One region of the Janibacter sp. Y6 genome, then DNA from elsewhere that is predicted to be linked to it. Evidence: riboswitches for the same ligand, from Rfam matches in the RefSeq annotation. Region 1 holds a riboswitch; each other region holds the start of a gene.

Region 1 (4,517 bases):
GCACGGGCGCGAGCCTCGTCGGCCTCGCTGAGCAGGCGTGGCCCGGCGGCCTGCTGGACGAGCTCCTCGAGGGCCGCCCGGTCGACGGGCAGCCCGTCGCGCTCGAGCTCGACCGCGAGGACGGCAGCCGCCGACTCGGCGTGAGCGGTGACGACCGCTCGCGGGCCGAGCCGCTCGAGACGCTCCTGCTGCCAGCGGGCCACCTCCAGGGCCGCGCGCCCCCAGGCCAGACCGCGGGCCAGGGAGTCGCCCGCCCACACCGCTCCGGCGTCGGCGCGCAGGTAGCCGTCGGGTCGCACGAGGTCGTCCGGGTCCCCGTCCTCGGACAGAGCGGCGAAGAGGTCGTCGCCGACCGGCGCCGGCAGGGCGCCGGGGTCGAGGCCCCGGGCGTGCGCCCACGCCGTCGCGGGATCGGCACGCCACCCGCCGTGCAGGATCCGGTGGGCCTCGGCGACGTCCCACGTGCGGGGGAGCGCGGCCCCGGCCGCCAGGAGAGGGGCGAGATCGCGAGCCGACCAGGTGACCCACCGGGTGGGCCTCAGCGTCGCGAGCCCGCCGGCGACGTCCGGGCCCAGCACGACGTGGTCCTCCGCGCCGACGGCGAGCGCCGCGCCGGGCGAGAGGACCAGGGCGCGCGCGGCGCCGGGGAGGGGTCTCGTGCTCACCGGGTCACGGTAGGCGGCTGCGGGGCCTCGGCGTGCGCACGATGGGGCAGGATGACCACGCGGCGGGCGACACGGCCCGGCGCAGACAGACCAGGAGGACCCGTGGGACGCATCTCCGACGCGCTCGGCTTCGGCAAGGACGAGAAGGAGCAGGTGCAGCAGACGCGCACGGCTCTCGAGCAGGCGCAGGACCCGAAGGACCAGGGCGCGCTCAACGCGTCCGTCTCCCGGGTCGTCGAGAGCCTCCTCGACACCGGCATCGACGGGCGCGGCCCCTTCGACTCGGCCGCCCAGGTCGCCGACGCCGCGCTCGCCAAGCACGGCGGCAACGCCGAGAAGGCCGTCGACGAGGTCATGCGCGACCACCTCAAGCTCGTCGCGGCGAGCGGCTTCGTCACCAACCTCGGCGGCTTCATCACGCTGCCCGTGGCGCTCCCGGCGAACGTCCTGGGCTTCTACCTCCTCGCGACCCGCATGACCGCCGCGACCGCCCGTCTGCGCGGCCACGACATCGCCGACCCGCGCATCCGCAGCGCGGTCCTCCTCGCGCTCGTCGGCGCCGACGCCAACGACCTGCTCGCCAAGGCCGGGATGGCCGCCCCGTCCGGGCGCCTGACCAACCTCGCCGCGCAGCGCCTCCCGGGGCCGGCCCTCATGGTCGTCAACAAGGCCGTCGGCTTCCGGATCCTGTCGACGGCGGGGCGCAAGTCCTTCTCCCGCTTCGGCAAGTCGGTGCCGGTCGTCGGCGGGGCCGTCGGAGGGGGCATGGACACATGGCTGCTCAAGCAGCTCGCCGACCACGTGCGCACGGAGTTCCCGCCCGCCTCGTGACCATCGGGCGACCCGGGGGAATCCTCCGGGTCGCCCGCTCGTTCTACTCCTCGCGGCCGGCCCCAGACCGGCCCGACCTCGAGAAGGGGAGCCCGATGGCCCGACGACACCGCATGCACGCCGCCGCGAACCTCGCCGGCGCCGTGCGCAGCGCCACCCGTCCCGGCACGCCCAGCCTGATCCAGCGGGTGCTCGCACTGCCCCGCCTCGTCCGCGCCGTGCGCAGCGGGCGCTACCAGGGGATGAGCAGCGGGCAGCTCACCCTCATGCTCCTCGGCCTCGGCTACGTCGTCTCGCCGATCGACGTCGTGCCGGAGGGGCTGCTCCTCGTCGTCGGCCTCGTCGACGACGCGGTCATCCTGTCCTGGCTCGCCGTGTCGCTCGTGCGCGAGACCGAGGACTTCATCGCCTGGGAGCAGGCCGGCTCGCCCGCTCCCGGTGCCCATGCCTACGCATCGGGCCCCACGCCCGGCCCCGCATCCGCCTACGCGACGTCGACGACCGTGCCCTCCGAGGTCGTTCGCGACTGACGGCCACGTGCGTCGTCCACAGGTGGGCGCGCCGCGCAGCCGTCGTCCACAGGGCGCCGCGACGTCCTGACGGGAGCCCGCGCCACAGGGCAGCGTGCGGTCATGGAGACCGTCCGAGCCCGCACCCCTGTCGACATCGCCGTCATGGCGCCCTATCTCCTCGGCTTCCACCCCGAGGACTCTCTCGTCCTGCTCGCCCTCGACGGGCGACGCGTCGGGCTGATCCAGCGCTGCGACATCGTCCCCGACGAGCACGCCGAGCGCGCCGTGCGCCAGATGGTCGGGCAGGTCGTGCAGACCCGTGCCCGCGCGGTGGTCGCCGTCGCCTACGAGACCCGGTCCGGCGCCTCCGCCCGGATGCGCGCAGTCCTCGCGGGTCTCGTCGACCGAGGCGTCATCGGGTGCAGCCCGGTCGTCGTCGTGCGCGACGGGCGGTGGCACTCGCCGGACCGCGACGTCGAGGGGTGGGAGGAGGACGGCGTCGTGCTCCCCGAGGCGAGCAGGGTGCCCGGTGTCGCCGCGCTGGTCGCCCACGGACGAGCGCCCCTGCGGACGCGGTCGGACCTCGCAGAGCAGGTCGCCCCTGGCACCCACCCGGGCAGCGCGCTCGTCGAGACGCTCCTCGCGCGCCGGCCGACGGGGCCTCGGGGCCGGGCTGCGGCGACGGCCGCCTGGACGGCCGTCCTGCGCGCCCGGGAGCCGGTCGACGACCTCGACGACGACGTCGTCGCCGACCTCGTCGTGTCGTTGCGCGACCGGGCCTGGCGCGACGCCCTCCTCGCCGTCCTCACCCCCGGGCCGGACGCGGTGCCCGGCATCGACCCCGAGGACCTGCGCACCGCCGCCGCGGCGGCGCGCTGCTGCACGTGGACCCACGATGCGACGGGCAGCCGCGGGGGAGAGGTCGACGACGCGGCGGCGCTCGACGTCGAGGCCCTGCTCGACCGGTTGTGCGGTGTCGTGCACCGGGTGCCCGAGCCGCGCAGCGCGCCGCTGCTCACCGTCGTCGGGCAGGTGGCCTGGTGGTCGGGCAGCGGTGCCCTGGCGGGCATCGCCCTCGAGGCGGCCCTGCGAGCAGACCCCCGCTACCGGCTCGCCGTGCTGCTCGACCAGCTCGTCACCCACGGCATCCGGTTGCCCGCCGCCTGAGGGTGAGACGCCCGTGGCCCCGCCCACGGCGCCTCGTTACACTTCGGGCAGGTCATGAGACCCAGCGTCAAGCGCCGGCTTGCTGGGCGGCAACCCTCCTCGCGATGGGGTGCCCCGGGTGATGACCTGGCCGCACCGACCCGGTGCGTGCAAGAGCGAGGCTGCAGGAGCGCATCCGTCATGAGCGTGACGTCATTCGTCCGACCCGGTGCAGATCGACCGGGCACCCCCATCCCCACCTCGGTGCCCGCCCGCGCGGCAGGCCCGGCGCGCCCGAGCGCGGCCTGGCGCGAGGGCGACGACCCCGGCGGCCGGGTCTTCGCCGACCTCGGACCGCTCGACCTCGAGCGCGGCGCACGGCTGCCCGAGGTCCGGATCGCCTACGAGACGTGGGGCGAGCTCGCCCCGGACGGCTCCAACGCCGTCCTCGTCGAGCACGCCCTCACCGGCGACAGCCACGTCGTCGGGCCGAGCGGCCCCGGTCACCCGACGCCCGGGTGGTGGGAGGGCATGGTCGGTCCCGGCGCGCCGGTCGACACCGACCGCTACTTCGTCGTCGCGCCCAACGTGCTCGGCGGGTGCCAGGGCAGCACCGGCCCGAGCTCGCCGGCCCCGGACGGCGCCCCGTGGGGCTCGCGCTTCCCAGCGGTGACGATCCGCGACCAGGTGGCCGCGGAGGTCCTGCTCGCCGACGCCCTCGGCGTCACCCGGTGGGCCGCGGTCGTCGGCGGCTCGATGGGCGGCATGCGCGCCCTGGAGTGGGCGCTCTCGGAGCCCGAGCGGGTCGAGCGGGCCGTCGTGCTCGCGAGCACCCCGTACGCGACGGCGGAGCAGATCGGGTGGTCGCAGGCCCAGGTCATGGCGATCCGCAACGACCCCCACTTCGCCGGGGGCGACTACTACGGGCAGCCCGAGGGCCCCGACGCCGGTCTGAGCATCGCGCGCCAGGTCGCCCACGTCACCTACCGCAGCGAGATCGAGCTGCACGACCGCTTCGGGCGGCGCGGGCAGGCCGAGGGGGCCGACGCCCCCTTCGCCGTCGAGAGCTATCTCGAGCACCACGGCACCAAGCTCGCCGGTCGCTTCGACGCCAACTCCTACGTCGTGCTCACCGAGGCGATGAACTCCCACGACGTCGGGCGTGACCGGGGCGGTCTCGAGTCGGCGCTGCGGGCCTACCCCGGGCGGCTCACGGTGGCGGCCGTCGACAGCGACCGGCTCTACCCCCCACGGCTCACCGACGAGGTCGCCGCGCTGCGCCCGGGCACGGTCCAGCGGCTCGTCACGAGCCGGTCGGGGCACGACGGCTTCCTCACCGAGATCGAGCAGGTCGCGACGATCG
Region 2 (4,517 bases), on a different contig from region 1:
GCCGACTGGTTGTCCTCCGTCGTCTTCTACGCCGTACCCCTCCCCGGGGGCTCCGAGCTGCCCCTCGTCGTCCTCTGGCTCGTCGCCGCGGGCGTCATCATCACGGCCTACCTCGGCGTCGTGCAGGTGCGCGGCGCGCGGCTGTCGCTCGAGGTGGTCCGCGGCAAGTTCTCGCGCCCGGACGACCCCGGTGAGATCACGCACTTCCAGGCCCTGTCCTCCGCGCTGTCCGGCACCGTCGGCCTCGGCAACATCGCCGGCGTCGGCGCGGCTCTCGCCCTCGGTGGGGCGGGTGCGACCTTCTGGATGGTCGTCTGCGGTCTGCTCGGCATGGCGACGAAGTTCGCGGAGTGCACGCTCGGCGTGAAGTACCGCACCGTCAACCCCGACGGCTCGATCTCCGGCGGCCCCTTCAAGTACCTGCCGGTCGCGTACGGCCGGTTCGGCCGGGTCCCCGCCGCGATCATGACCGGCGCCTTCGCCATCGCGATCTTCTTCTTCGGGGTCGGCGGCGGCAACATGTTCCAGGCCAACCAGACCTTCGCCCAGGCTCGCGAGGTGACCGGTGGCGCCGACGGCTTCCTCGGCTCCGACGGGTCCGCGCTCGTCTTCGGCCTGGCCCTGGCCGCGCTCATCGGCGCGGTGATCCTCGGCGGCATCACCTCGATCGCCGCGGTGACCTCGAAGCTCGTCCCGGTCATGGGCATCGGCTACGTCGCGGCGTGCCTGCTCGTCATCGGCTCGAACATCAGCCAGGTCCCCGGCGCCCTCGGCGACATCGTCAGCGGCGCCTTCACCCCGGAGGCCGGGCTCGGCGGCCTCGTCGGCGTCCTCATCGTCGGCTTCCAGCGCGCGGCCTTCTCCAACGAGGCCGGTCTGGGCTCGGCCCCGATCGCGCACTCGGCCGTGAAGACCACCCGCCCCGTCTCCGAGGGCTTCGTCGCCCTCCTCGAGCCCTTCATCGACACGGTCATCGTGTGCACGATGACCGCCCTGACCATCGTCATCGCGAACCCGCCGTCGTGGCGCGAGGGCATCGACCAGGTCAAGGCGGGTGGCGGCGCGCCCGACGGCGTGCTCCTCACCAGCGACGCCTTCGCCACCTTCCTGCCGCAGTTCCCGGTGATCCTCGCCGTCATGGTGGCGCTCTTCGCCTTCTCCACGCTCATCACGTGGAGCTACTACGGCGAGAAGGCCTGGGAGTACTTCTTCGGCCCGTCGCGGCCGAGCCTGCTCACCTACAAGCTGATCTTCGTCTCCTTCACGGTCATCGGCACGGTGCTCACCTTCGGCTCGGTGCTCACCCTCACCGACGCCTTCCTCTTCATGTGCGGCTTCATCAACCTCCTCGGGCTGTACTTCCTCCTGCCCGAGCTCAAGAGCGAGATGCGCGACTACCTGGCCGACTGGCGCAGCGGACGTCTCTACGAGCTCGGCGCCGCCGACGAGGCCGAGCTGAGCGCCATCCGCGAGGAGCAGGGCAACACCGGCGACCTGCCCCAGATGCGCACCGACTCGGCTCACGACAGTGGGCTGAGCATGGAGGAGCGCGCCCGCGGCGGGGCCCGGGCCGACGAGGACTGACACGCCCGACCCACGTCATGACGAGGACGACCCGCCGGCACACCGCCGGCGGGTCGTCCTGCGTCCGTAGGCGGTCCGAGATGCGAGACACCAATCCCTACTGTTGCGATAGGACTTGACCGCGCGCTAGGTTCCTCGCAGGTCATGAGCTCCAGCGCCAAGCCCCGGCTCGCTGGACAGCAACCCTCCATCTCGCAGTGGGGTGCTCCGGGTGAGGACCTGGCCCCTGCCGACTGGCAGGGGCAAGCGCGAGGCCCCACGGCCTCGAGACGAGGACGGGCACCACATGAGCACCGACACGACCCGCACCACGGGCCGGCGCAGCTGCCGGCACGTCGAGCGACGGCACGTCGACCTGCTCCGCGTCAGCAGCGCGCTCTGTCGCCGCTGACGCAGCAGACGTAGCACCCCCACCACCGACCGGTCGCCCCGCGGCCCGGTCAGCGTGGCGTGCCCGTCACCCCTGACCCAGCGCCCCTGGGTCGCCCCACCCTCACCGCACCACGGCCGTCCGGCACCCGCCGACGTCCGACGACCCCCCATGCCCAGGAAGGCATCCCCATGGCTCTCGTCGCCACCATCTCGAGCAGTCCGTCGACGACATCGCGCACCGACGGCGTGCTCACCCACCTCTCGCGCTGGGTCCAGCGCGCCGGCCACCTCACCCTGCCCGTCGTCCTGCGCGACCTGCCCGCCGGGCCGCTCCTGCGAGCCGACACCGCCCACCCCGACGTCGCCGCCGCGGTCGCGACGATCGCGAGCGCCGACGCCGTCGTCGTGAGCACCCCGGTCTACAAGGCGGCCTACAGCGGTCTGCTCAAGACCTTCCTCGACCTGCTGCCCCAGGACGCGCTGCGCGGCAAGGTCGTCCTGCCCGTGGCCACCGGAGGCAGCCCCGCGCACGTCCTGTCCGTCGACTACGCGCTGCGGCCGGTGCTGGCCAGCCTGGCGCCGAGCGCGATCACCCCCGGGTGGTTCGTGCGGGCCGACGAGGTGCACCTGCTCGACGGCGGTGAGATCCTCCTCGACGAGTCCGCCGCCGCCCCCCTTCGCGAGGTCACCCGGGTCTTCCTCGACGGCGTCGCCGGGCGATCGCTCGTCGCAGCCGCCGACCGCGCGCACGGCGTGGAGCGGGTGGCCTGATGCGCACCACGACCCGCCGCTCCGTCCTGTCCGCCGGCGCGCTCCTCGCCCTGACGACGAGCCTGGCCACCGGCTGCGCCCTGCCCACGAGCGACGCGCAGTCGCAGGAGGAGGGGGCGCACACGACCGTGCGCTACCAGGGCAGCGCCAACGCCGTCACCTGGCCCGAGCTCGCCGACGACCTCGGCTACCTCGATCGCGTCCAGCTCGAGTACGTCGGCGCGACGACCAGCGGCCCGCAGGACATCCAGTCCGTCGCGACCGGCCAGACCGACATCGGCGGCGCCTTCTCGGGCGCCATCGTCAAGCTCGTCGAGGCGGGCTCCCCGATCACCGCCGTCGTCAACTACTACGGCTCGGACGCGAAGTCCTACCAGGGGGTCTACGTCCGCAAGGACAGCGCCATCCGCCGGCCCCGTGACCTCGTCGGCAAGAAGATCGCGGTCAACACGCTGGGCGCCCACGCAGAGGCGGCGATCGACACGTGGCTGACGACGTCCGGGCTGTCGCAGAGCGAGATCGACCAGGTCCAGCTCATCGTCCTGCCGCCCAACGACACCGAGGAGGCCGTCCGACGCGGGCAGGTCGACGCCGGTGCGCTCGGCGGGATCTTCCAGGACCACGCGAAGGCCCAGGGCGACATCCGTGAGCTCTTCCGCGACACCGAGGTCGTCGGACCGATCAACGGCGGGCAGTACGTGCTGCGCGACGACTTCATCGCGCAGCACCCCCAGGCCACCCGAGAGCTGACGACCGGGGTCGCCAAGGCCATCGAGTGGGCCCGCACGACGCCCCGCGCCGACGTCATCGCCCGCTTCACCCAGATCGTCGAGGCGCGCGACCGCAACGAGACGACCGCCACCCTGCGGTACTGGAAGAGCACGGGCATCCCCGCCCGCGGCGGGGTCATCAGCGACACCGACTTCACCCAGTGGTCGGACTGGCTGGAGAGCAGCGGCATCGTCGCGGCGGGCGAGCTCGACCCCTCGCAGATCTACACCAACGAGTACAACGACCTCGCGAAGGAGGGGTCGTCGTGACCTCGAGCATCGAGCTGCGCCACGTGACGAAGGAGTTCGTCGTGCGGCCCACGAAGGAGCAGCCCCGCGCGAGCGTCCTGCGGGCGCTCGACGACATCAGCCTCACCGTGCCCGCCGGCGAGTTCCTCACCCTCGTCGGCCCGAGCGGGTCGGGCAAGACGACCCTGCTCGACCTGCTCGGCGGTCTGAGCACGCCGACGAGCGGCAGCGTCCTCGTCGACGGCGAGGAGGTCACCGGTCCGGGCCTGGACCGAGGCATCGTCTTCCAGCAGTACGCCCTCTTCCCATGGCGCACCGCGCTGGCCAACGTCACCTTCGGGCTCGAGCAGCTGCCGATCAGCCGCGCCGAGCGCACCGAGCGGGCTCGTCACCACCTCGACCTCGTCGGGCTCTCCGGCTTCGAGGACCGGCTCCCGCACGAGCTGTCCGGGGGGATGAAGCAGCGGGTGGCCATCGCCCGGAGCCTGGCCTACGAGCCCGGGATCCTCCTCATGGACGAGCCCTTCGCCGCCCTGGACGCGCAGACCCGCGAGCAGCTGCAGGACGAGCTGCTGCGGATCTGGCGAACCACCGGCACGACCGCGGTCTTCATCACCCACGGCATCGAGGAGGCGGTCTACCTCGGCCAGCGGGTCGCCGTCCTCTCCTCACGTCCCGGGCGTCTCACCGAGGTCGTCGACGTCGACCTCGGCGACCGGGCCGGCGCCGTCGACCTGCGTTCCGACCCCGCCTTCGTCGCCTACCGGCACG
Region 3 (4,517 bases), on a different contig from region 1:
GCAGCGGCTGCACGGTGCCGGCGCGGACCGCCTTGTTGAAGTCGTCGACGTGCTTGAAGCCGAAGGCCGCGAGGTCGTCGTAGCGCATGTCCATCTCCTTCACCACCCACTGGAGGGCCTCGGCGGCCTTCTTCGCGTTGGTGATGATGGGCGTGATGAGGTGCGGGATCCCCTCGTACGCGGTGAGCTCGACGCGCTTGGGGTCGACGAGCACCATGCGCACCTCGTCGGGCGTGGCCCGCATGAGGATCGAGGTGATCATCGAGTTGACGAAGCTCGACTTGCCGGAGCCCGTCGCGCCGGCGACGAGGATGTGGGGCATCTTCGCGAGGTTGGCGATGACGTACCCGCCCTCGACGTCCTTGCCGACACCCATGACCATCGGGTGCTCGTTGGTCCGTGCGACGTCGCTGCGCAGCACGTCGCCGAGGCAGACCATCTCCTTGTCGGCGTTCGGGATCTCGATGCCGATGGCCGACTTGCCCGGGATGGGGCTGAGGATGCGCACGTCGGCCGAGGCCACGGCGTAGGCGATGTTCTTGCTGAGCGCGGTGACGCGCTCGACCTTGACGCCGGGGCCCAGCTCGACGACGTACCGGGTGACGGTGGGGCCGCGGTGGAAGCCGGTGACCTGCGCGTCGATGCCGAACTCGTCGAGGACGTTGGTCAGGGCGTCGACGACCTGGTCGTTGGCGGCGGAGCGCTCCTTGTGCGGCGAGCCGGCCTTGAGCGCCGCCGAGTCGGGCAGCGTGTAGGTGACGTCGCCGGCGAGGGCGAGCTGCTCGACGCGCTGCGGCAGCTGGGTCGTCGGGGGCGGCTGCAACGCGGTCTTGTCCTTGGCGACCGGGGCGACGACGCCGTTGCCGGTCGAGCGCTTCTCGCCGGGGCGCGGGCCCCCCTTCGCCGGGGCCTCCGGGGCGGCGGCCTCCTCTGCCGCGGCGTCCTCGGCCGCCTTCGCGGCGTCGGACTCGGCCTTCGCGGCCCGCCGGCGGCGTGCCTTCTCCGCGGGCGAGACCTGGGCGGCCTGGTCGAAGGCGGTGTCGCCGTCGCGCTCGTCGAGCTCGTCGAAGCGGCGCTTGCGGGCGGCCTGCACGGCACGGGCGGCCGCCGGCGTGCTCTCGACCTCGTCGTGCGGCTGCGGCGGGGCGCCGGTGAAGACGGCCCGCAGGTAGGCGGCCCGGGTGGGGATCTCGTGCAGGGGCGTGCCCGTGACGAGCAGGAGCGAGAAGGTGCCGAGCAGGACGAGGATGATCGCCGTCGGCCACACGGTGAGCCCGGTGGCGAGCGGGTCGGAGGCGAGGAAGCCGACGATGCCGCCGGCGTCGCGCATCGGGCCGGCGCCGTCGGGGGGCTGCGGGATGCCGCGGGCGATGTGCGTCAGACCGCAGACCGACAGCGAGAGCAGGGCCAGGCCGAAGCCGAGCCGGGCGCTCGTCGCGTCGTCGGCGCCGCGCAGCAGGCGCCACCCGGCGAGGACGAGGACGAGCGGGAGGGCGTAGGCGACACGGCCGAAGGTCCCTGCGGCCACGGCGTGCACGAGATCGGCGAGCCCGCCCTGCAGGCCCCACCACTCGACGGCGGCGACGACGACGGCGAGCGCGACGAGGGTGAAGCCGAGACCGTCACGACGGTGCTCGGGCTCGATCTGGCCGGCCTGGTGGCCCACCCGACGGGCACCGGCGCCGGCGGCGCCGGCGACCCCCATCCACGTGCTGCGCACGGCGGCGAGCGGGAGCGGGAGACCGCCCCCCTTCGCCGAGGTCGTGCCCGACCCCTTCGAGCCGGTGCGGCCGGAGGAGCGCGAGGAGGACCGGGCCTTGGTGCCCGTGGACCGCCCCGGGCCCTTGGTCGCGGCCGTGCGACCGGGTGCGCGGGTGGATCCCCCACGCGGGCGCGCGGGGGTGCCGTTACGTGTTGCCATGCTCGCAGGCTAGGCGATCGCCATCCCTTTCACACGTGTCACACGCGCACCAGGGGCCGCCGGTTCCGGGCGAAGGGGGGTGTGGACGGCGCCGGGGAGAGCCACCGGCGCCCGCATACCCTGCGTGCGTGCCCCATGTCCTCGTCGCGCTCGCCGTCGCGCTCGTGGGCATGCCCCTCGCGTGGAGGTGGGGCCGCTCGGGCACCTACCGACGCCCCGACGAGACGGCTCCGCTGCCCGCCCACGGGTGGCTCGTGCCGGCGGTGCCGGCGCTCGCGGCCGCCCTCGTCTGGGTCGCCCGCGACGAGCCGCTCGCCGCCGCGGCGGCGACCGCGCTCCTCGCCCCGGTCGGCCTGCTCCTGCTCGCGGTCGACGCGGACGTCCACCGGCTGCCCAACGCCCTCACGCTCCCCTTCGCGGCCGCCGTCCTCGCGCTCCTCGCCCTCGCCGCGGCGACGTCCGGGCAGTGGGACGACCTGCGCCGGGCGCTCGTCGCCACGGCGGGCGTCGGCGGTGCCTTCGTGCTCGTCAGCCTCGTCCTCGGCTCGCGCGGCATCGGGATGGGCGACGCGAAGCTCGTGCTCGCCCTCGCCCCGCTGCTCGGCTGGTACGGGTGGAGCACCCTCACCATCGGCGTGTACGCGGCCTTCGCGCTCGGCGGTGCCGCTGCGCTCGTGCTCCTCGTGCTGCGCCGGGTGGACCGGGCCACGCACCTCGCCTTCGGCCCCTACCTCGTGCTCGGGGCGGTCCTCGCGCTCCTCGTACGCGCCTGAGCACGCCCCTCCCCCGCCCAGGTCTCAGCAGACAAGACGGGGCCGGACGGGCTCGACGCCGCTCCCCGACCCGCTGCTATCGTCGCGGCCAAGGTCATGAGTGCCAGCGTCAAGCCCCGGCTCGCTGGTCGGCAACCCTCCTCCGCGGTGGGGTGCTCCGGGTGACGACCTGGCCGACGCCAGACGACGCCGGCAAGCGCGGACCCCGGCTGCCCCGAGGTCCCAGACCTCATGGGAGGCATGCCATGTCCACCACCGCTCTCGCCCCGGCCGCTGCGCCGACGCTCCCCCGCCCCGCCGAGCCGACGCTGGCGGCCGTGCACCAGCTGCGACCCCGCCCGAGCGCGCCGTCGACCCCGGCCCTCGTCTCCGACGGGCTCGTCTGCCCGCTCGAGTCCGGCGCCGAGGTGGAGTACGCGAATCTCGACCATGGGGCCTCGACCTCGGCCTTCGTCGCCGTCAAGGCCGCCGTCGACGAGGCGAGCCTCACGTACTCGTCGGTGCACCGCGGCAACGGCTACGCCTCGCGCGTGACGAGCGCGCGCTACGAGCAGGCCCGCGAGGTCGTGGCCCGCTTCGTCGGCGCGCGCGCGGACGACCACGTGATCTTCACGCGCAACACCACCGACTCCTTCAACCTCCTCGCCTCGGTCGTGCCGCAGGACGCGCAGGTCTTCGTCTTCGGCTCCGACCACCACGCGACGATCCTGCCGTGGCGCGCCGAGCAGCTCGTCCGCCTCCCCGTGCCCGCGAGCCCGGCCGAGGCGGTCTCGGTCGTCGACGCGGCGCTGCGGACCTCGCGCGCCGCCGACGCGCTCGTCGTCGTCACCGGCGCGTCGAACGTCACGGGCGAGTACTGGCCGGTCGCGCAGATCGCGACGGTCGCCCGCCGGCACGGCGCCCGGGTCGCGCTCGACGCCGCCCAGCTCGTCCAGCACCGCGCCGTCGACCTCGCGCTCGAGGAGCTCGACTACGTCGCCTTCTCGGGGCACAAGATCTATGCGCCCTACGGCGCCGGCGTGCTCGTCGGGCGCTCGGACTGGCTCGACGCGGCCGAGCCCTACCTCGCCGGGGGCGGTGCGACGGCGGCGGTCTCCGACGAGGACACGACGTGGCAGATCGGTCCCGCCCGCCACGAGGCCGGCAGCCCGAACGTCCTCGGCGCGGTGGCCCTGGCCGTCGCGTGCGAGGTCGTCGAGGAGCACCGTGAGGCCATCGCCGAGCTCGACGAGACGCTCGGGCGGGGCTTGGTCAGCCGGCTCGACGCGATCCCCGGGGTGCAGACGCACTCGATCTTCGGGCCGACGCACGACCGGGCGCCGGTCGTCACCTTCACCGTCGAGGGCCGCTCCGCCGAGGAGGTCTCGCGCCGCCTCTCCGACGAGCACGGCATCGGGGTGCGCGACGGACGCTTCTGCGCCCACGTCCTCGTCGACGCGCTCCTGGCGCGGCAGGGTTCGAGCAGCACGAGCGCGGTCCGCGCGAGCCTGGGCCTGGCGAACTCCCCCGAGCACGTCGACCGGCTCGTCGCCGCGGTCCGCTCCCTCGCCCCGCGGGGCTGACTCCCCCTTCGCCCGCCTCCGGCTACCGACCCGTCTACGACGCGAGCTACCACGCAGTACTGGTCGTGATGACGACCAGTACTGCGTGGTAGCTCGGGGGGTGTGGTAGCTCGAGGGGGTGTGGTAGCTCGGGGGTGCCGGGCGAAGGGGTGAGCCTCAGGCCTCGACGACCGTCGGGATGATCATCGGGCGGCGGCGGATCTTGCCGCCGACCCAGCCGCCGACGGCGCGACGGATGACCTGCTGCAGCTGGTGGGGGTC

The links. Region 1 has a riboswitch for S-adenosylmethionine ahead of L6241_RS02915 (homoserine O-acetyltransferase). Riboswitches for the same ligand answer to the same signal wherever they lie in the genome.
Region 2: linked by a shared signal. The riboswitch ahead of L6241_RS06725 (putative leader peptide) and the one ahead of L6241_RS02915 (homoserine O-acetyltransferase) in region 1 are both predicted to bind S-adenosylmethionine.
Region 3: linked by a shared signal. The riboswitch ahead of L6241_RS09285 (aminotransferase class V-fold PLP-dependent enzyme) and the one ahead of L6241_RS02915 (homoserine O-acetyltransferase) in region 1 are both predicted to bind S-adenosylmethionine.

The regions. Positions count from the first base shown of each region.
Region 1 is NZ_JAKLYZ010000001.1:629,363-633,879, reverse strand. Features, by position in the region: gene L6241_RS02935 (DNA polymerase) at 1-665, opposite strand, end outside; gene L6241_RS02930 (EcsC family protein) at 768-1,496, shown strand; gene L6241_RS02925 (YkvA family protein) at 1,592-2,026, shown strand; gene L6241_RS02920 (DUF4192 domain-containing protein) at 2,129-3,175, shown strand; SAM riboswitch class IV at 3,226-3,337, shown strand; gene L6241_RS02915 (homoserine O-acetyltransferase) at 3,356-4,517, shown strand, end outside.
Region 2 is NZ_JAKLYZ010000002.1:372,545-377,061, forward strand. Features, by position in the region: gene L6241_RS06720 (sodium:alanine symporter family protein) at 1-1,584, shown strand, start outside; SAM riboswitch class IV at 1,725-1,839, shown strand; gene L6241_RS06725 (putative leader peptide) at 1,871-1,975, shown strand; gene ssuE (NADPH-dependent FMN reductase) at 2,146-2,727, shown strand; gene L6241_RS06735 (ABC transporter substrate-binding protein) at 2,724-3,767, shown strand; gene L6241_RS06740 (ABC transporter ATP-binding protein) at 3,764-4,517, shown strand, end outside.
Region 3 is NZ_JAKLYZ010000003.1:354,493-359,009, reverse strand. Features, by position in the region: gene L6241_RS09295 (DNA translocase FtsK 4TM domain-containing protein) at 1-1,921, opposite strand, end outside; gene L6241_RS09290 (prepilin peptidase) at 2,050-2,694, shown strand; SAM riboswitch class IV at 2,787-2,899, shown strand; gene L6241_RS09285 (aminotransferase class V-fold PLP-dependent enzyme) at 2,940-4,256, shown strand; gene L6241_RS09280 (ribonuclease J) at 4,413-4,517, opposite strand, start outside.